4 regions of the Paenarthrobacter sp. TYUT067 genome follow, and region 1 is predicted to be linked to each of the others. Evidence: riboswitches for the same ligand, from Rfam matches in the RefSeq annotation. Region 1 holds a riboswitch; each other region holds the start of a gene.
The links. A riboswitch is a leader RNA that binds a small molecule or an ion and turns the genes downstream of it on or off. The one in region 1 is predicted to bind cyclic di-AMP.
Positions count from the first base shown of each region.

Region 2: another riboswitch for cyclic di-AMP. It lies ahead of MOD31_RS15220 (M23 family metallopeptidase); the one in region 1 lies ahead of MOD31_RS11155 (M23 family metallopeptidase).
Region 3: another riboswitch for cyclic di-AMP. It lies ahead of MOD31_RS00660 (hypothetical protein); the one in region 1 lies ahead of MOD31_RS11155 (M23 family metallopeptidase).
Region 4: another riboswitch for cyclic di-AMP. It lies ahead of MOD31_RS20595 (hypothetical protein); the one in region 1 lies ahead of MOD31_RS11155 (M23 family metallopeptidase).

Region 1 covers NZ_JAMOIT010000010.1:147,904-152,902, reverse strand. The annotation lists gene MOD31_RS11170 (cytochrome c oxidase assembly protein) at 1-142, shown strand, start outside; gene MOD31_RS11165 (cytochrome c biogenesis protein ResB) at 139-1,770, shown strand; gene MOD31_RS11160 (SURF1 family protein) at 1,783-2,616, shown strand; cyclic di-AMP (ydaO/yuaA leader) riboswitch at 2,900-3,073, shown strand; gene MOD31_RS11155 (M23 family metallopeptidase) at 3,153-3,914, shown strand; gene MOD31_RS11150 (vitamin K epoxide reductase family protein) at 3,936-4,607, opposite strand; gene MOD31_RS11145 (TlpA disulfide reductase family protein) at 4,649-4,999, opposite strand, start outside.
Region 2 covers NZ_JAMOIT010000016.1:91,727-96,725, forward strand. The annotation lists gene MOD31_RS15210 (NlpC/P60 family protein) at 1-471, opposite strand, end outside; gene MOD31_RS15215 (C40 family peptidase) at 571-1,314, opposite strand; cyclic di-AMP (ydaO/yuaA leader) riboswitch at 1,319-1,487, opposite strand; gene MOD31_RS15220 (M23 family metallopeptidase) at 1,626-2,462, opposite strand; cyclic di-AMP (ydaO/yuaA leader) riboswitch at 2,467-2,708, opposite strand; gene MOD31_RS15225 (metal-dependent transcriptional regulator) at 2,890-3,585, opposite strand; gene serC (phosphoserine transaminase) at 3,879-4,999, shown strand, end outside.
Region 3 covers NZ_JAMOIT010000001.1:151,844-156,842, reverse strand. The annotation lists gene MOD31_RS00670 (aminotransferase class V-fold PLP-dependent enzyme) at 1-130, shown strand, start outside; gene MOD31_RS00665 (glycosyltransferase) at 146-982, opposite strand; gene MOD31_RS00660 (hypothetical protein) at 1,194-2,057, opposite strand; cyclic di-AMP (ydaO/yuaA leader) riboswitch at 2,063-2,243, opposite strand; gene MOD31_RS00655 (HAMP domain-containing sensor histidine kinase) at 2,318-3,865, opposite strand; gene MOD31_RS00650 (response regulator transcription factor) at 3,869-4,609, opposite strand.
Region 4 covers NZ_JAMOIT010000030.1:7,884-12,882, forward strand. The annotation lists gene MOD31_RS20590 (CdaR family transcriptional regulator) at 1-1,064, shown strand, start outside; gene MOD31_RS20595 (hypothetical protein) at 1,309-2,640, opposite strand; cyclic di-AMP (ydaO/yuaA leader) riboswitch at 2,643-2,791, opposite strand; gene MOD31_RS20600 (ATP-dependent DNA ligase) at 3,031-4,101, shown strand; gene MOD31_RS20605 (DUF6480 family protein) at 4,183-4,461, opposite strand; gene MOD31_RS20610 (alpha/beta fold hydrolase) at 4,575-4,999, opposite strand, start outside.

The sequences.
Region 1 (4,999 bases):
TATCCTGGTGCGCTGGCAGCGGGACGAGGCCCGCGGCTGGGCCAAATCCGAACGCAAGGCGGCGGTAGTGGGGGACCCGGACCTGGACGCCTACAACGAATACCTGCGTCAGCTGGCGAACCGTCCGGTGCGCCGGCGATGAGAACACCAGGCACCCCACATTCCGCGCCCGCAGACCAGGCTCCGGCGCCCGTGCTGCCCGCGTTGGGACCCGGTGGCATGCTGCGCTGGGCCTGGCGGCAGCTGACCAGCATGCGGACGGCCCTGTTCCTGCTGCTCCTGCTCGCAGTGGGCGCCGTGCCGGGCTCGTTGTTCCCGCAACGCTCGGCCAATCCCGCACTCGTTACCCGCTATATCAAGGACAACCCCGGGTATGGGCCGGTCCTGGATGCGCTGCAGATGTTCGATGTCTACTCCTCGGTGTGGTTCTCCGCGATCTATCTGATGCTGTTCATTTCGCTGGCCGGCTGCGTCACGCCACGTGCTGCCGCGCACTACAAGGCCATGCGGTCCCGGCCGCCGCGTACCCCCAAGCGCCTTTCGCGCCTGCCGGAGTACGGCACCCTGGTGCTGCCCGCCGACGCCGGAATCCCTGCCGCTGCCGCCATTGCGGACGCCGCGGAAGTGCTCAGGAAACGCCGCTACCGGGTGGAAGTCAGGGACGCGGACGGAACGCGGCCGTCTCTGGGTGCCGAGCGCGGCTTCGTGAAGGAAGCCGGCAACCTGGTGTTCCACACCGCGCTGATCGGTGTGCTGGTCTGCGTGGCCGTCGGCGGCATGTTCGGCTACCGCGGACAGAAAATTCTCATCGAAGGCGGCACCTTCGTCAACACCCTGGTCAGCTATGACGCCTTCACCCCGGGAACCAACTTCAACACCGCCTGGCTGGATCCGTTCGCCGTCACTCTCGAGACATTCGAAGTCCGTTTCGACAGGGAATCATCCCGGCAGTTCGGCCAGCCGATCGATTTCACCGCAAAGCTGACCACCAAAGACGGAACGGAGTCCCCGGCACGGGAACAGATCCTGAAAGTCAACGAACCGGTCTACTTCGGTGAAACCGGGGTGTTCCTCGTCGGCAACGGCTACGCCCCGGTCGTCACGGTAAAGGACGGCACCGGGAAAACCGCGTTCAGCGGTCCCGTGGTGTCCATCCCCAACGACGGGGTGTACACCTCCTCGGTGGTGCTCAAGGTCCCGGACGCGGCACCGTCCCAGCTGGGCTTTGTCGGGTTCTTTTTGCCTTCGGCCATCAAGAACGACCAGGGTGTGTCCTACAGCTTCGATCCTGATCCCCTGAACCCGCAGCTGAACCTGAATTCATACTACGGAGACCTTGGACTGGACACCGGAGCCCCGCAAAACGTCTATGTCCTGGACGTGGCCAAGCTGACCCAACTCAACGGCCGGGACCTGCCCGCCGGGGGCATCACACTCGCACCCGGTGGCACGTACACGCTGCCCGACGGCAAGGGAAGCATCAGCTTCGACGGGCTGAAACGCTACATCGGAGTGGATGTGCGCAGCACCCCCGCCCAAGGTGGGGTCCTGGCGTTTTCCCTGCTGGCCGTGACAGGCCTGATGGTCTCGTTGTACGTGAACCGGCGCCGGGTCTGGGTCCGCGCCGGCACCCACGAGGACGGCAGGACGATGGTCGAGTACGGCCTCCTGGCCCGAGGAGAAGACCACCGCCTGGCCGCCGAGGCCACTGCCATCCGCGCCCTGTTGGCACGGCGGTGGCAGCTTCGGGAGGAAAAGAGTGGCGTATAGATTATTGCTGTCGTGGCGTTGGGTGGGGTGGCTGCTGCTGGCCGCACTTTCGCCGCCGCATGCATAGGCCTGGGAAACTGGCAGATGGACCGTCGGAACCAGACAGTGGCAGAGATCCGCAGGGTCCAGGAGAACTACGACAAACCCCCCGCGCCGTTTCAGGACGCCCGCCCCTACTTCGAGGTCGCCAACCCCGACGCGAAGTGGACAACCGTTGCAGTGTCCGGCCGGTACCTTGTCCAGGACCAGAGAATCGTCAGGAACCGGCCCAATAACTCCGTTGCCGGATATGAGGTAGTGGTTCCGTTCCGGCTTGCTTCCGGTGAAACGATCGTGATCAACCGGGGGTGGCTGCCGATCGGCAACCTTCGGCCCGGATACCCCGATGCCGTGCCGGCCCCGCCACCGGGCGAGATCTCCGCGGTGGTGCGCATCAAACCCTCCGAACCCGATCTTGGCCGGGACGCTCCCGAGGGACAACTGGCCAGCATCGACCTGCCCTACTTCGCGAGCCAGCTGGGCTATCCCTTGATGACAGGCAGTTACGGGGTGATGGCCTCGGAGTCCCCGCAGCCCGCCGTAGTTCCCCAGCAACTTGCCCAACCGGCCGTCAAGGAAGGATCAAACCTGTCCTACGCCATGCAGTGGATCACCTTCGGGGTTCTGGCGTTCGTCGGCTTCGGATACATGGCACGTCAACAGGCCCGCATCCACCGTGAGGAGCGTGAAATCCCGGACGAATCCGCGGAGACAGCAAGCACCCTCCAGCACCCCCGTCATCCCTCCGCGCCCAAGCGTTCCCGCGCCGAGGAAGAAGACGCCCTGCTGGACTCGATGGGACTGTGACTCTGGCGCAGGCCGGCGGATACCCGCGCAGCGCGGGCATGGACAATCCCCACGGACGGACATCACGGCGCGCGGGAACCATCCTGCACTGGGCCTCGTTGAGCCTTTGGCTGCACATCTGAAGAGACGCTCAGCAATTGCGTACCGGCCACCGGATAGCGTCCGCGCTTGCACGACACGCGAAGGTACTGTCACGAAATTGTAACGATGATGCTTTGCGGCTACTATTAATTCAGGTTTTTCTGTACTGAGACCCTTGATGCCCCATGCTGAACCCCGCCGGGGGCATCAAACGACTATCCCTTTTTGACGGCGGGGGTGGAGGACCCAGGATCGGCAGTAAGCCTGCCTTGGGGTGAAGCCGTGATGTCGGTGGCCTGAAAGCCGCCGGGCACGGCCGGGCTTTTTCCTTGGCCCGAACCCGACAGCTAACTTCGCAGGCGAACCGAAAGGATCGATCCCCCTTGCCTTCTGTATCCCCCCATGGCCGCCGCCGAAAGCCAACCTCAGGATTGGTGCCCCGCACGGCCCTCCCGATGATGTCCCCCACGACCGGTCGCCACCGACCCCTGCCAGGCGCAGGGGCGCGGGCGCGCCGCCGCAAACAGGTCACCGCAGCCGCCACGCTGGGCGTCGCCGCGCTGTTGACCGCAGCGCTCACCGCCGCCCATGCCGGCACGGCCCCCACCGGCACGGCCCCTGCCGTGCAGGCATCGGAAACCGTCGCTGCCGGCGCGCCCGTCCAAGCCCCCGTCGGGGCTTCGATCAGTTATGAACGGCCGGCTGTCACCACCGAGCAGGCACCGTTGCCGGTACCCGCCAAGACCCCCCTAGCTGCTGCCGGCGCGGCGACGACCCCGGCGGCCTCCCCGGTCCCCGCTGCGGCTGCTCCTGCGCAACCTGTCTCAGCAGCCCGGCTCGGGGCGCCCTTGGCCGGCATGTCGGTCACCTCGCCGTTCGGTATCCGCACCAGCCCGATCTCAGGCACTGGGGAGCTGCACACCGGCCTTGACCTCGTGGCAGCCTGCCAGACCGCGGTGTTCGCCGCCGGAGCCGGGACCGTCGTGGAGGCCGGATGGTCCCCCTATGGTGGCGGGAACAGGATTGTGGTGGACCACGGCAACGGCCTGAAGAGCACCTACAATCACCTGGCCTCCATCGAAACCTCCGTGGGCGCGACCGTGTCCGCCGGCCAGCGGCTGGCCGCGGCCGGAACCACCGGCAACTCCACCGGATGCCATCTGCACTTCGAGGTACTTCTTAACGGACAGACCGTGAATCCGCAGGGATGGATGTAAGCCCCGACTGGTTGTCGACCGTCAGAGTCCTGATGTGCCCAGGAAGACGTGGCTAAAGGCGAAGAAGATGGTTGCGGTAACGGCCACGTAGAGCAGCGCGGTAATGATCCAGCCGAACTCACCGACAACGCGGGCCGTTCCGGCGGGTACTTTGATGACTCCATGGGTGATGTTCCGGGCCGTGACCCAGACGAACAGGGGAATCATTGCCGCCCAGACGATCATGCAGAAGGGGCAGAGGATGTGGATTGAGTACAGGGCCTGGGACCACAGCCAGACGACGAAGCCAAACCCAAGCGTGACACCGGCCTGCAGTCCGGCCCAGTACCAGCGGGCGAACGTTGCACCGGAAAGCAGGGCCATGCCCGTGGTGATGATGACGGCGAACGCCACGATCCCGATGAACATGTTGGGGAATCCGAAAACGGAACTCTGCCAGGTCTGCATGACCTGACCGCAGGAAATCCAGGGATTGACGTCGCAGACGGTTTTGTAGCCGGGGTCTTTGAGTACCTCGAGTTTCTCCAGGACCAGGGCGCCGGAGGCGAGCCAGCCGATGACGCCGGTGATGACCAAGAGCCACCCGAACGGCTTGTTGCGGGTCATGCGGGGAATATCCAACCCCGCAGCAGCTGAAGCAACCCCACGATCGGAGGGTTTCACGTTCGCGGAGGGTTTTGCGGTGCTGGTCATGGCAGAAGTCCTTTTAGGTGGTCTGGCGGCGGGCTTGGTAATCATGATCCCGCAGCTGCGGTAGTGATCAGTGCCTTCAAAGTGCCTTTTTGGGAGATCCCCAGGATCCGGGCACTGACGCGGCCTTGAGTGTCCAGCACCAGGGTGGTGGGGACTGCACGGGGCGGGACGTACTCGGTCATGGCCAGCAGGATGCCGCCGTTGCTGTCATCGAAGCTGGGGTAGTCGACCTTGAAGGTCCGTTCGAAGGCTTCGGCCGTGGCTGCGTCGTCGCGGACGTTGACGCCGTAGAACAAGATGCCTTGGTCTTTGAATTCCGTGTGCAGGGCGGCCAGGTCCGGGGCCTCCGCCCGGCACGGAGCGCAGGCCGCGTACCAGAAATTGAGGACCAC
Region 2 (4,999 bases), on a different contig from region 1:
GAGTCCGCTGGAAGCCGCCGGAGCTGCCGGAGCGGGGGTTGAGTTGCTGACGGCCACGGTGGCGTTGGCTGCAGGAGCGGCCTTGGCGGCAACCGCAGGTGCTTCCTTGGCTTCAACCTTGGCTTCAACCTTGGCCGGCGCTTCTTCCACCACAACGGGAGCCGGAGCTTCCACCGTGGTAACCACGGGACGCTCGTAAGAGATAGCCACAGTGGAGTCGGCCGCGATGGTGGCCTGCACTACGGACTGGACGTCCAATGTGGACGTGGAGGTCGACTCACGATCAACGTTGGTCTCGGCTGCGTTGGCCGCGATGCCGCTGGTCAGGACCAGGCCTGAAGCTGCGGCGATCACTGCTGCCTGGCGGCCAACGCCACCGGCGTTGGAGCTGACAGCCTTGGCAATGACGGCAAGCGAGCTGGTCTTGGGGGCCTCAGCGCGGTGCCGTGCAAGCTTGTTTGCACTGGTCATGATTTTCTCTTTTCGTATCCGAGCGCCGTTGGGGTGCACACGGGTAGCGGGTAGGACCGGCATTGCGGGCATGCCGGCCCACCCCGAACCGGGTTGTTTCTAGCGGAGGGTGTAGAACGAGGAGGTGCCGGTGGACGCTACGGAGTGCAGCAGCGTTCCCTGGCCGGGGTTCAAAGCGCTGATCATCATGCCATTGCCGACGTAGATGCCCACATGGGCTCCGCCGTTCTGCATGACGAGGTCGCCGGGAGAAGGAGTGCTGGTGGGCGTCATAGCCGTCCAGGCGTTCACGCGCGGGATGCTGATGCCTGCCTGGGCGTAGACCCACTGGGTGAAGCCGGAGCAGTCCCAGCCGTTAGGTGTTGTTCCGCCCCAAACGTACGGGGAGCCGATGCCGGTGTAGGCAATAGCAGCAAGGCCGGAAGCAGCTGCGCTGGCAGCCGGGTCCTTGGCCTCGGAGGACTTAGCCGTCACGGCTTCAGGGGCTTCGTCCGTGGTGGCCGTTGCTCGTTCGGTAACCTGCGCTGCGCGCTGGACTACCTTGGGGGCTTCCTTGGTGGCCACGGTGGGGCTCTCGAAGGAAACGGTGGCTGTTGGCTCTGCGGTAACCACTGCCGTTACAACCAGCTGCTGGGTGCTGGAGGCTTCAGTCTTGGAAACATCGGCGTCGGCTGCCTGTGCGGGCAATCCGACGGTGAGGACGAGGCCTGAGGCTGCGGCCAGAACGATGGCCTGACGGCTCATGGTTCCGGCGTTGGTGGATACAGCCTTGGAAAGCGTGTTCAACGGGTTCGTGCGAACCGTTTGGGCGCGATGGCGCGCAGGGGTAGTGCGTGATGACACGTAGGTAGCCTCTCCCAATGCCTGCGAGGTGAGCTGTCGGATTCGGATGGGAGTCATCCGGCCGCGCCGCTTCCAAGGAAGTTTTGCGACTTAACCCCAAGGCCTTCTCACGAAGACCAGAAGTGGTTCCCCCGCCCCTGCCAGACGATTTATGCGAACGGACCTTGAGAGGTGGCAGAGCTAGGCAATCCACTCAAGTGCACCGGCCCCCTAAAAAGCCGATGCGCTCTGTACGCTACAACAGTTGAACGCAAATGTCACATTCAGGTCACGGGGTGTCCCGCACATGCGAGAGGCGACCATCAGATTGGTTAGAGCCAGCCCATGGGGTCTACGACTTCACCGTTGACCTGAACCTCGAAGTGGAGGTGGCAGCCGGTTGAAGCGCCCGTGGTGCCGCTCAGCGCGACGGTATCGCCACGGTTGACGGTTTGTCCCACCTGGACGGTGAAGGACGACAGGTGGTTGTACGTGGTCTCGAGGCCGTTGCCGTGGTCGATAACCACACGGTTGCCTCCGCCATATTCGTGCCATCCGGCGAAAGTGACCTTGCCGGTTGCTGCTGCGTGGACAGCGGTGCCGCACTGGGCAACGAAGTCCTGGCCCCGGTGGAAGTCGCCGGCGCCGCCCGTGAGGGGGCTGACACGGTAGCCGAAGGGCGATGCCGTGGTAAGTGTGTCAAGGGGGCTGGCCATGGTGCCAACGGATGATGCGCGCTGGATGCTTCCGGCCGACTGGGCGCTGAGCAGTTGCTTCAACTTCCCATCGGGGTCAGCGGCAGTGGCGACTGCGGCTCGGCTGAAGTCGATCTTTGCCGACGCTGCCGCGGAAACCTCGGGCTGGCTGCCCGCGGGGGCTGCGACGGCGAGGGCGGACTCGGTCTGGCCCGATTCCGAGGTGGCCATGACCGGGCTGGTGGCCGGCAGGCCGACAGTCAGGGCAAGCCCGGTGGCGGCAAGCGCAACACCGGCCTTCTGCCCGACGCCGCTGGCAGCGGCGAAGTCGGCAACCTGGCGCAGGGGGCTCTTACGGCGGCGCACTTGACGCTCGGTGGCGCGGGGCCGGATCTCCGTGACGACGGTGGCTGGCCGCAGCTCAGCAGCGGGGCCGGACGCGCGGCGGCGACCCCTGACGTTCTGCGATGTCAAACTCTGTTCCTCTCTCAAAAGCCTGCGAAGTTAGCTGTCGGATTCGGGTCAGAGAGTACAAAGACCCGGTCCGCGCGAGGCGCTCACGGCACACAGGTATCCCAAGAGGGACTTGTATACGTGGGCACTTCTGCTGCGGACTTCACCCCAAGGCTGCTTCTTTAGACAGCCGCTTGTGGTTCCCCCGCCTCTGCCAGTGGTGGGTGACACACCTGATCCGCTGGCAGAGCTCGGCTCCGGATCAGGTAACGCTTTGGTATCAGCGCTAGTAAATAACTATAGGGGATTAAGGCCTTCGGTAATAAATTCGTTATCAACAGGATCGGGCTCAGAGCGAGAAGCCCTTATCACTATTTTCGGAAAACCGCAGGTCACGCACGCTAAAAAGTGACAGAAGTGAGGTTTGACACGGCGCTGCCGGCGACACTCAGTTGAGGGATACGAAGACGTGCGCGGCCACCTCGGGCGGCAGCTCCAAAGCGCCTTCGATGCCCGGAACACGGACGGAGATGTACTCGCCGACGCGCTCCAGCGAGACACTTGCGCCGGGACGGATTCCGCCTTCGTCCAATTGGGTCAGGAGCTCCGGCTCAACCTGGATGGGCTCCGCGAGGCGGCTGACCACCACGCGGGTAGCGGCGGCATATCCGTCCATTGCCTGGAGAAGGTTGACATCCAGCCGAGGGAAGGGCTGGCTGGCAAGGCCGCCAAGCGCTTCAAGTCCGGGGATGGGGTTGCCGTAGGGAGACTCCGTGGGGTGTTCCAAGAGCTCGTAGAGCCGACGCTCCACACGCTCGCTCATGACGTGCTCCCAGCGGCACGCTTCATCATGGACGTAGGCCCAATCGAGCCCAATGACGTCGGCCAGCAGGCGCTCCGCGAGGCGGTGCTTGCGCATGACTTCGGTGGCGCGCTTCCGGCCCGCTTCCGTCAGTTCCAGGTGGCGGTCGTTGGACACAATCACCAGGCCATCGCGCTCCATGCGTCCGATGGTCTGGGAAACAGTGGGGCCGGAGTGCCGCAGGCGCTCGGCGATGCGGGCCCGCAGGGCCACAATGTTTTCTTCTTCAAGCTCCAAAATGGTCCGAAGATACATCTCAGTGGTATCGATCAGATCCGTCATCCAGCTCAGCTCTCCTCGAACGCAGTTCCTTGCGTAATCTCCACCGTACCGCGTCCCTGGCAAGGGCGGACGGTGTGCACCGCCGCCCCCTGAACGCCAACCCCCAGCCTAGCTTATTTGGAATTACTCTGGATAATTCCGGTCGCATTCGGTGGGACCGCATTCCACGTGGCGGACTATGACGGTGGCAGGTTCCTGAGGCCGGGCCGTGTCAGGCAGAATTGGGGTGTCGAAGGGGCAGTTGATGCCCCATGCCACCTCCCATCTCTAGCCGACACCCATTGGAGCGCCACGTGAGCGACAACAGCATCACCATTCCCGCCGACCTTCTGCCCAAGGACGGACGCTTCGGCGCTGGACCGTCCAAGGTTCGCCCGGAACAGATCGAGGCGTTGTCTGCAGCATCGTCCACCATCCTGGGTACCTCCCACCGCCAGGCTCCGGTCAAGAACCTGGTGGGTTCGGTCCGTGAAGGACTCAGCCAGTTCTTCCGCGCTCCGGAAGGTTACGAGGTTGTCCTCGGCGTAGGCGGCTCAACGGCGTTCTGGGATGTGGCGGCGTTTGGCCTGGTGGAGAAGAAGGCACAGCACTTGTCCTTCGGTGAGTTCGGTTCCAAGTTCGCTGCCGCCACCAACAAGGCACCCTTCCTCGATGCTTCCTCCATCATCAAGGCCGAACCCGGAACCCGCCCGGTGGCACAGGCCGAAGCCGGCGTTGACGTCTACGCTTGGCCCCAGAATGAAACGTCAACGGGCGTGGCTGCGCCCGTCAAACGCGTCCAGGGTGCTGATGAAGGCTCCCTCGTCCTGGTGGATGCCACCTCGGCGGCCGGCGGGCTGGACGTTGACGTTGCCGAATCGGACGTCTACTACTTCGCCCCGCAAAAGAACTTCGCCTCCGACGGCGGCCTCTGGCTGGGCCTCTTCTCCCCCGCAGCCCTGGAGCGTGCTGCACGCATCAAGGCCAGCGACCGCTGGATCCCGGACTTCCTGGACCTGCAGACGGCCATTGATAACTCCAAGCTGAACCAGACCTACAACACCCCGTCGCTCTCCACCCTGGTGACCCTGGACGCACAGGTGCAGTGGCTCAACAGCAACGGCGGCCTGGACTTCGCCAGCAAGCGCACGGCAGATTCTGCCAACCGCATCTACTCCTGGGCTGAGGCCTCCGAGTACGCCACGCCTTTCGTCGCAAACGCCGAGGACCGCTCCAACGTCATCGCCACCATCGACTTTGACGACTCCATTGACGCCGCGGCCATCGCCAAGGTCCTGCGCGCCAACGGCGTGGTGGACACCGAACCGTACCGTAAGCTCGGCCGCAACCAGCTCCGCATCGCCACCTTCGTCGCCATCGAGCCGGACGACGTTTCCGCGCTGCTCGCCAGCATCGACTACGTGGTGGGAGAACT
Region 3 (4,999 bases), on a different contig from region 1:
GTCCGGTTCGTCATGGCGAGGACGTGAGATCCTGCGGATCTCTGTGAGCAACTGGACCACGGACGCTGGTGATGTGGCCGCGTCCATCGCGGCCGTACGGGGCGCGGTGGAGGCCGAACCGGAGGCGTAGCGCTCTTCGGAAAGTTCAGTGCCGGTGAGGGCCCCGGCCCAGTTCGGCGCGAAGCCCGGCGATGGGAATTGTCCCGCGGCGCAGTTTGCGGGTCAGCCCCGCCAACCCTTTGAGGTCGGTCAAAAGGGTACGTACGACGTCGACACTTGCGTCGGGATTGTCGCTCCAGTCCACCGGCACCTCATGAATGCGCAGAGCGGAGCGGTCAGCGATGATCAGCAGTTCGGTGTCGAAAAACCATGCTTCATCGCGGGTGTAGGGGAGCAGCTGGCGGGCGACGTCGGCACGAATGGCTTTGAACCCGCACTCAGCATCGGAGAAGCGCGCTCCCGTCAGGACGCGCAACAGAAAATTGTAGGCGCGTGCAATGACGTCACCGTGGTGGCTGAATGTCCCGTGCGAAGCCTTTGCCAGACGCGTGCCGACAGCGAGGTCTGAGTGGCCCGACATCAGCGGGGCCAGAAGAGGAGCCACGGCCGAAAGGTCGAAGGACAGGTCCAGGTCTATATAGGCAAGCAGCGGTGACGCGGAGGACAACCAGATCTTACGGAGGGAGTTTCCGCGGCCCCTTCGATCAAGACGGACCACCATAAGCTCGGGGAATTCCCTCGCCAGGCGTTCGGCGATCCGCAGGGTGCCGTCCGTGCTGGCGTTGTCCACCACAGTGATCCGGAAGGTGTGCGGAAGAGTGTCTGCAAGGTGCCCGTGTAGCCTGCGAACGTCTTCTTCCAGGCGGACTTCCTGGTTGAACACGGGTATGGCGATGTCCAGGACGGGAGCCAGCGCGGGTGTGCTGGCGGGAGGGCCTTGCACCGTCCTATGCAGTGCTGGCCGGGGAGCTGTGAGCGTCATATGTCCAGCATGCAACGGCCGATTATGTGGGCTTTAGGCGTATGCTGTGACCGCGCTGTGAACCACGGGTGGCGCCTGTGAACCATGGGCAGCGCCTGTGAACCACGGGTGGCGCCTGTAAAACAGCAAAAGCCGCACCCGTTCCCGCCATCCGCTCCAGTGGGTACTGGGGCGGACGGCGGGAACGGGCGCGGCAATGAAGCGGTCTGGCTTAGTACCAGTTATTGGCCAAGTGGAAGCCCAGAGCGGCGGACGGGGATCCGTAGCGCTCCTTGATGTAGTTCAGGCCCCACTTGATCTGGGTCTGGTAGTTGGTCTGCCAGTCAGCACCAGCGGAGGCCATCTTGCCGGCCGGGAGGGACTGGACAATGCCATACGCGCCGCTGGAAGCGTTGGTGGCAGTGGTCCTCCAGTTGGATTCCTTCTCCCACAGGGTGTTCAGCGCGGTCATCTCAGCTGCGCTCCAGCCGTAGTTGCCCAGGATGCTGGCGGCGTAGGCCTTGGCAGCGGCGGGGTCGTCCACGGCTTTCGGGGTGGCAGCGGCAGCTGCAGCTTCCGCAGCGGCGGCGGCAGCAGCGGCGTCGGCGGCTTGCTTGGCTGCAGCGTCAGCGGCAGCCTTCTCAGCTGCGGCTTGGGCGGCAGCGGCGTCGGCGGCTTGCTTGGCTGCAGCGTCAGCGGCAGCCTTCTCAGCAGCGGCCTGGTCAGCGGCAGCCTTGTCGGCAGCGGCCTTCTCAGCAGCTGCCTTGTCCGCGGCAGCCCGGTCAGCTGCGCCCTTGGCGGCGGCAGCATCCAAGGAAGCGGAGATTTCAGCTGACTTGTTGGCGCTGACCTGGGCAGCAGCCTGGGTCCCGGCAACGCGGCTCGCCTCAGGGAGAGTCAACGCGGCGTTTGCGGCGGTTCCGAGCGATGCAACACCCAGTGCGGCTGCAACAACGCCGGCTACGACTGACATGCGGTGGCCGGACTTACCCTGGCGGGCAGCGTTCTTGAGGACGGACTGCGACTTGGTGAGCGGTGCGTTGTGTTCGTCGCGGTGACGCGCAGAAGGGCGCGTCTGATCGTTAAATTCAGACATGTTGTGTGACCTCTCAGCGCCTGCGGAGTTAGCTGTCGGGTTCGGATGAGGTCATCCGGCCGCGCGTCACGCTGCGGCTTCACCCCTAGGGCGGCACATTGCCAGGCCCGGAGACTGTGGGTCCCCCGTCTCTGCCTCAAAGAAGAACGGACTCCGGGAAGTGGCAGAGCTCGGCGCATCCCGGATGTGGGTCCTTGGGGAAACCCACCCTTTCGACGGTACAGGAGGTTTCTTCAGAAGTCACATTTAGGTAACAGAGATCACGACGCCGGTGAGTCGCCTTGCCGGCGTGCCTGACCTTCTCCGGTGCTTACCGTGGGAAGTCGCAGCGCGAACTCAGTGCGCCCGGGCCTGGACGTCACCTCCACGGTGCCACCATGGGCGGCAACAATCGAATCCACAATGGAAAGGCCCAGTCCCGAGGTGCCTTCAGAACCCGATCTCGCGGCATCAGCGCGGGCAAAACGGGAGAAGATCCGGCCTTGGAAATCGACCGGAATGCCCGGGCCGTTGTCCGTCACTGTGACCACTGCGCTGCCATCAGCGGAGAGCATGACGCCTGTCACCACGGTGGTGCCGGGATCGGTATGTTTGCGCGCGTTGGACAGCAGGTTGGCAAGCACCTGGTGCAATTGCGTTACATCGCCGCGGACTGTCACAGGTTCATCGGGGAGCTGGAGGTGCCAGATGTGATCCGGCGCCATGACCTTCTCATCACTGACGGTTTCGATCACCAACTGGGTCAGGTCAACGTCCTCGACTTTCACGGGCTGCCCCTCGTCCAGGCGCGCCAGCAGCAGCAGGTCCTCAACCAGCGTGGTCATGCGCTCCGATTGGCTTTGGACCCTTGCCAGCGACTTGCGGCCATCGTCGGTGAAGGTCTCGGTCATCCTCAGCAACTCCGTGTAGCCTCGGATCGCGGTGAGCGGTGTGCGGAGTTCGTGTGAGGCATCAGCGACGAACTGACGCACCTTGGTTTCGCTTTCCTGCCGTGCTTCCAACGCACTGGCGACGTTCTCCAGCATCTGGTTCAGAGCATGGCCAACGCTTCCAACTTCCGTTCCGGGATGAGCGGCCGACGGCGGTACGCGCACCGCAAGTGCCACCTCACCGGCGTCGAGGGGGAGGCGCGAAACCTTGGTGGCAACCTCGGAGAGCTGCTCAAGCGGCCGCATGGTCCGCCGGATGATCACTGTTCCGGCGAGGCCGATCAGTACCAATCCGCCCAACGAAACCAACACCATGGTCCACACCAGCGAGGCCTCGGCGCTTTGCTTGTCCGCCAAGGGCAGTCCCGTCACGATCACATCACCGTAGGTGTCCACTGCCACCAGCCGGTAGTCACCATTGGACAGGGACCGATCCACCGGGACGTTGTCCTTGGGGAGCGACAACAGGACCTGCTCATCGGCTGCGGAGAGTGAAACGCGGTTGCCTTGGGCGTCGATGAGCCCCGAACTCCTCACGGTTGAGCCGTCGATCCTCGCGTTGAGCGTTCCCGCGGCCTGTCCGCGCGCTTCCAGCGGGTCAGGCCTTCCGGAGGGGTTGGTGGGAAAGTTCGACGGCGGCCTGCCGAAGTCGGTCGCGCGGCTGGACGCCTGCTCCAATTGCCTATCGAGCTGCCTGTTGAAGACCATGTCCATGGACGCGTAGCTGACAATGCCCACTGCTCCGCAGATGGCCACCAGGAGCGCCATGGCCACCAGGACCAGGCGTGTCCGCAGGTGCCAGGTGGACGGGTTCAGCCAGCTGCGCTGTGGATTTCCGGGAATACGGGAGCTTTTGGCCACTCCTGACAGTGTGCTCAACGCCTAGTCCGCTGGCTTGATGACGTACCCGGCGCCACGGATGGTGTGGATCATGGGCGGATGGTTGGCTTCGATCTTCTTGCGTAGGTAGGAGATGTAGAGTTCCACGATGTTGGCCTGGCCACCGAAGTCGTAGTCCCACACCCGGTCCAGAATCTGGGCCTTGCTGACCACCCGTTTGGGGTTTTCCATGAGGTAGCGCAAAAGTTCAAACTGGGTGGCTGTGAGCGGGATGTCCTCGCCGGCCCGGGTGACTTCGCGGGTGTCCACGTTCAGCGTGAGATCTCCCACCACAAGCTCGGAAGTGTCCATGGCCGCCACCCCGGAACGCTGGACCAGACGGTGGAGGCGTAGGAGGACCTCTTCCATGCTGAAGGGCTTGGTGACGTAGTCGTCCCCTCCGGCGGCGAGCCCAACGATCCGATCCTGCACGGCGTCCTTGGCGGTGAGGAACAGTGCGGGAACTTCCGGGGCGAAGGTGCGGATGCGATTGAGGACCTCCACGCCGTCGAAGCCGGGCAGCATGACGTCCAGGACCAGCACGTCAGGGCGAAAGTCCTTGGCCAGTTTTACGGCCCCGGGCCCGTCCCCGGCCACTGCCACGGACCAGCCCGCCATTCGAAGTCCCATGCTCATGAGCTCGGCGAGGCTGGGTTCATCGTCCACCACAAGGGCGCGGATGGGGGAGCCGTCCGGATGGGAGAGTTGGGGAAGGTTGTTGGTCATGGAGTGCGAGGAGGCCATGGGACAACTCTCCGTTCTGCTGGTTAGCCAGCGCTTTGCCGGTCCTGTGAGGACGCTGTGAACCCAACACTAGCGAGAGAGCTGTTTCTACAGCTTGTAGCAGATTTTTTCGGGAAATTTGTTGAACCGCCATTTAGTGTGGTTGGACAACAACTGTTTCAGATCGTGAGATTCCGCCGCATGCCCGTTCGTGGGAACCGAAGCATCATTCTGGCCCGATTCACCGAAGAAAATTCACTCGATGGCGAATATTCCCGGCTGTGGTCGAATGAAATGCCATTCATTTATAGGCCCGGCTGAATTGTGATTTGCGGCACAATAGACCTCAACGTCTCAAAATGTGGACGGTTCGACGCTTTGTTACTTGCGTGTTGCCATTGTTACGTTGCA
Region 4 (4,999 bases), on a different contig from region 1:
GGGTACCCAGCGACGTCAGCGCATGGCAGCTTGCTCACGGCATTGCCACGGCGGTGCGACCCGTGGTGGTTCCAGCCAACGACGAACTGGGCATGTTGGGCCGCGTCTGTGTCCCCTTGCTGGTGCGCGGTTTCCGCGTGGGGTACTTGTGGGTGCAGCTTGACCTTGAGGAACAGAGCGCGACGGCGATACTCGCCGAACTGCCAGGCGTGCGGGACGAGCTGGACCTGCTGGCGGGCTTGCTCCTTGATTCCAACACGGCTGAATCGGAGTTCCGGCGACGGCGTGAACAGGAGTTTCTGTCAGCCTGCGGCGGCGAATCCAACGCTGTGGCCGCCGTCGCGGGTTGGAAGGAAATCCAAGGCCGCGGTCCGTGGCAGCTGGTGACTATCCTCGACCCCGATGGCGCGAGGTCCGACGTCGATCCCATTGCAGCTACCCTGACGCATCGATCTGCCGCGCTGCAGTCCACCATCGGCGTGAACGCCGCGTTGTTCAGCGCCGGAACGGAGACGCATTCCGTTGTGTTGTTCCGCGAGTCGGGCGGCCGGGCGGACCATGCCCAGGTTTTGGTGCACTATCAACTGGAGCTCGCCAAACGCGCAGGCCGCAAAGTGGACAGGGTAATCCTGGGGATCAGCGAACCATTCCAAGTTATCCGGCAGCTGTCCGGTGCGTACCGGCAAGCGAAGGTTGCTGCCCAAGCGGCCGCAGTAGACCTCCCTTTGGGTGAGCTCGTGGACAGCCGAACTGTTGGCGTGTACCAGCTGTTCGATCGTTTGGTAGCACCGGGCGGTTGGGATGACACGGGATCTGTGCATTTCAGGGCACTCGAGGACCACGACAAAAACGGCGAACTCCTGCCCGTCCTTGAATTGCTCTATGACAACGACGGCTCAGTTCAGGATGTCGCCGCCAAACTTCACCTCCACAGGAGCAGCATTTACAACCGGCTCGGGCGGATCCGTCAGCTCATCGGTGCTGATCCATTAAGTGGCGCGATCCGGCTCGAATTGCATGCTGCACTGAAGGCGCGGCGCTGGGCAGTACGGCCACGGATCTGAGGCGACGGGTTAAAGGCGCCAACGCGGTGACACAATCAGCGGTAACACAAACAAGAGGAGGCAGGTACCCGGGCCGGGTGCCTGCCTCCTCTTGTAAGTACGAAGTATGCGGTGTTGCCTTACGAGCGCCGCAAACGCTGGCAGCTCCAGCGCCCCATCCGCCGACGAAACGTGGCGGTCCGGCTGCTGCTGCAGTACCGGCTATGCCACCCCGCATGGGTGGACGTACGGGGCACGCGGGTGCTCAACCGAATACCTTCTGGGCGGCATCGAGGATGTCCTGAAGTGCCGATTCACTGGGCTGCGGTGCTGAGGCAGCGGTCGGCTTGCCCGGTTTCGGCTTGGACGTCGGCGTTGCAGTATCCGTCGGCGTTGGAGTCGGTGTGGGAGTCGCAGTTCCTGTGGGAGTCGGGGTCGGTGTGGGAGTGCCCGTTGGCGTCGGCGCAGGCGGTGTAGTGATGGTGTCCGAGGGCGGCACATCGCTCGGCGCGGGGGCCGGCTGGGTGGGTGCCGGGCTGGTGGCGCCAGGAACTGCCGGGACTGCGGACGAGCCCGCTGACGGAACCCATACCGGGTCCGCGAGCGAAACCTGTGGGGTGGGAGTCGACGACGGCGACACCGCCCCGGGTGCCTCCGCGATCGTCGCGGGCTGGCCGGCCTCGGAGGAAGCCGTTGCCCCTGATGCTGTGGATGGCGTGGAGGCCGAAGGTGATGACGCCGTGGTGTAGGAAGCCTTGGGCCCGGGGGATGCCGAACCCGAGGTGCGGCCTTCGCCCCCGCTGGCTTCCTGCGACGGGGTTTCCTGGCCGAAGAACGGAAGTTCAAGGGCTGGCCCCAAAGCGCCGGCTGTCAGCACGAGGCCAAGGGCCCCCGCCACCACGGCCATGCGCTGGCTCATGTGTTTGACCGAAGCTGCCTTGCGCAGGGCGGCCTGTGGTTCACGGCTGAACGGTTCGCGGCCGAACGAGGATGTGGCGCCAAAACCGGACTTGGTGGTGGGCGCAGCGGCCGGCTTTCGAACGTCCCGGCGGCTAGCCAATGATGCCGAGGCTGTAGCGGCTGCGGCCACCTGAGCTGGAGACTTGCCGCGCGGGGACTCCGTGGGTTCCGGCGTGCGCGCGGACTCATCGCGGGCAGTGACTACAGGAATGGCCGCAGTTGCGGGTTCCGGCGTTGCAGGCTGCACCACTGGAATAGCCGTGGTGGCGGGTTCCTGGCTACTGGATTCCCGTGAATCGGGTTCCTGGCTGGCCGGCGGAACGATGGGGATGGCTGCGGTAGGAGGTCCCGGTGTGGTGGACTTCGGAGCTGCCGCCGATTCCTCGGGCGCGAGTACGGCCCGGGCAGCACGCTCGCGCTCGGCTGCACGGATTTCCGCACGCGTGGTGGGTTTCACCCCGGCGGGCATGGCCGCAGTGGCGGATTCCGGCGTCGTGCTTGACGTTCCGCTGACGGCGGCGGAATCTGCCGGCGCGTTGTCAAGGAATCCGCTGGGTTGGGCCCGACGGCGTCCGGTTGGCTTGGTGCGCTCGCCTTCAGTCTGGGCGCGGCGCGGCTGATCCATGGTTGGGGACATGGTGGTTGCCTCTCAACGCCTTCGAGGTTAGCTGTCGGGTTCGGACGAGGCCGTCCGGCCGCGCAAGGCGGCTTCACCCCAAGGGCTTGTGGGTAACAAGCCCGGGAACCTGGGTCCCCCGTCTCTGCCGCGGGTCTGGCGGATCCCGGATTGCGGCAGAGCTCGGCGTCAATCCGGAAGCGGCCCAGCGGAGATATGGGTCGCCCTACGACGGTACATGAGCCGGAAAGTAAAGTCACATTAATGTAACGGGCGGTAGTTCAGCCTAAGCGGTAGGCTTCTAGCGCTTAGGCTTCGGGGCCGGTGCTGGGCGGCACTCGCTGGGCCGCTCGACCAAGATATCCCTGGCCAACACTAGCTTCGGCGCGCACCGGCGGGTAGACATTGTCTATGGACCTGCCTGTGATGCCACCCGTCTCGCCCATGCTCGCCAAATCCGTTCCGACCATCCCCGATGTTGGGCACTATGAGCCCAAATGGGACGGCTTCCGGACCATCGTCTTCAAGGACGGCGACGAGATCGTCCTGGGCAGCCGCAACGAGAAGCCCATGACCCGCTACTTCCCCGAGGTGGTGGATGCCCTCAGGAAGAACCTGCCGGACAAATGCGTGATTGACGGCGAAATCGTCCTGATCGAGGGTGGCCGGCTCGAATTCGAGGTGCTCCAGCAGCGGATCCACCCCGCCGACAGCCGCGTCCGTATGCTTGCTGAGAAGACCCCGGCGTCCATGATTGCGTTCGACATCCTCGCGCTAGGCGATCAGAACCTCATGGACAAGCCGTTCTCCGAGCGCCGGGCCATCTTGGAACGTGCGCTCGCCGAGGCCGAGCCGCCTGTGTATGTGACTCCTGCGGTGACTGATCTGGAACGGGCACAGGAGTGGTTCGTACAACTGGAGGGCGCGGGCCTGGATGGTGTGCTGTCCAAACCACTGGATGGGGCGTACCTCCCGAACAAGCGGGTGATGTTCAAGACCAAACACGAGCGCACGGCCGATTGCGTGGTGGCTGGGTTCCGCTGGCACAAGACCGCGAAAGTAGTGGGCTCCATGCTGCTTGGCCTGCACGATGACACCGGCCGGCTGCATCACGTGGGAGTAGTGGCATCGTTTCCCATGGCCAAGCGCGAGGCCTTGGTGGCTGATCTTGAGCCGTATCAGATTGAACTCGACCAACACCCGTGGGGCGAATGGGCCAGGCAGGACGAGGCTGCCGGGGGTTCACGCATGCCGGGCGCCCAAAGCCGCTGGAGCGGGGGCAAGGACTTCTCCTTCGTGCCCCTGCGCCCCGAGCTCGTGATCGAAGTGAAGTACGACTACATGGAGGGGGACAGGTTTCGGCACACCACGCAGTTCCGCAGGTGGCGGCCGGACAGGACCCCCGGGAGCTGCACGTACGCGCAGCTGGAAGAGCCCGCTGAGTACGATCTCGGGGCGATCCTGAAGCTACCGAACGCCTAGAACGTTGCCAACCCGCTGTTACGTCGCTGGCCAGCAACGAAACAGCGGGTTAGCAACGTAACAGCGAGGCTTGCAGCGGAGTTACTCGTGGTGGCCTTGGTCGCTGCTCATGCTGCCTTCGGCCGGCGGGGTTTCTCCCGGAGGAACTCCACCGCCGGGCTCCAACCCTGTGACGTTGCCGTCCAGGGGGTCCGGGTTGGCGGAGGCTGCGGGATCCTCGTCCTCGTCCTGGCGCATATCGGGATCTTCGTGGATGCTGTCGGCATCGGAGGTCGTGTCATAGGATCCTGTGGCGAAGGGTCCTGTGGCGCCGGTGGCGCCGAAGCCCTGGGTCTCTTCAGTTGAGTCTTTGTCAGTCACGATCAGCCCTTTCATAAGCAAACTTACTAATGCGCTTGCTCCGTCAGCCTAGCCGGGACGCGGCTACCCGACAAGCGGCACCCAGTCCAGGTGCCGGCGTCGTGCGTCAGTGTTTAGCGGTGCGGAGTGGTAGCGGTGACGAAGCTCCGGATGGCATCCGCCACAGCCTTGGGACGCATGTGCTGCGCCACGTGCCCGACGCCCGGAATCTCCACCAAGCGACCCTGTACCACTGTCCTGGACAACCGCAGTGACCAATCCGGGCCCGCCACCTGGTCGCGGCTACCGCGCAGGACCAGCAACGGTACCTGGATGCCGGCCAGCCTTTTCTCCGTGGGGTATTTCATCATCACCGGCAGCTCGGTGAGGTACCAGCGCGGGCCGCAGCGGAAGTAGTCGGACATGACGATCGCGTTGGACGTGGGACTCTCGCGGAGTATTCCGTCGAGGCTCAGGGCCAGCGACTGCCGCCACACATTTTTATGCCGTGAATCCACCACGGGACCCATCAGTACTAACTGCTTGACCTGCTCGGGGG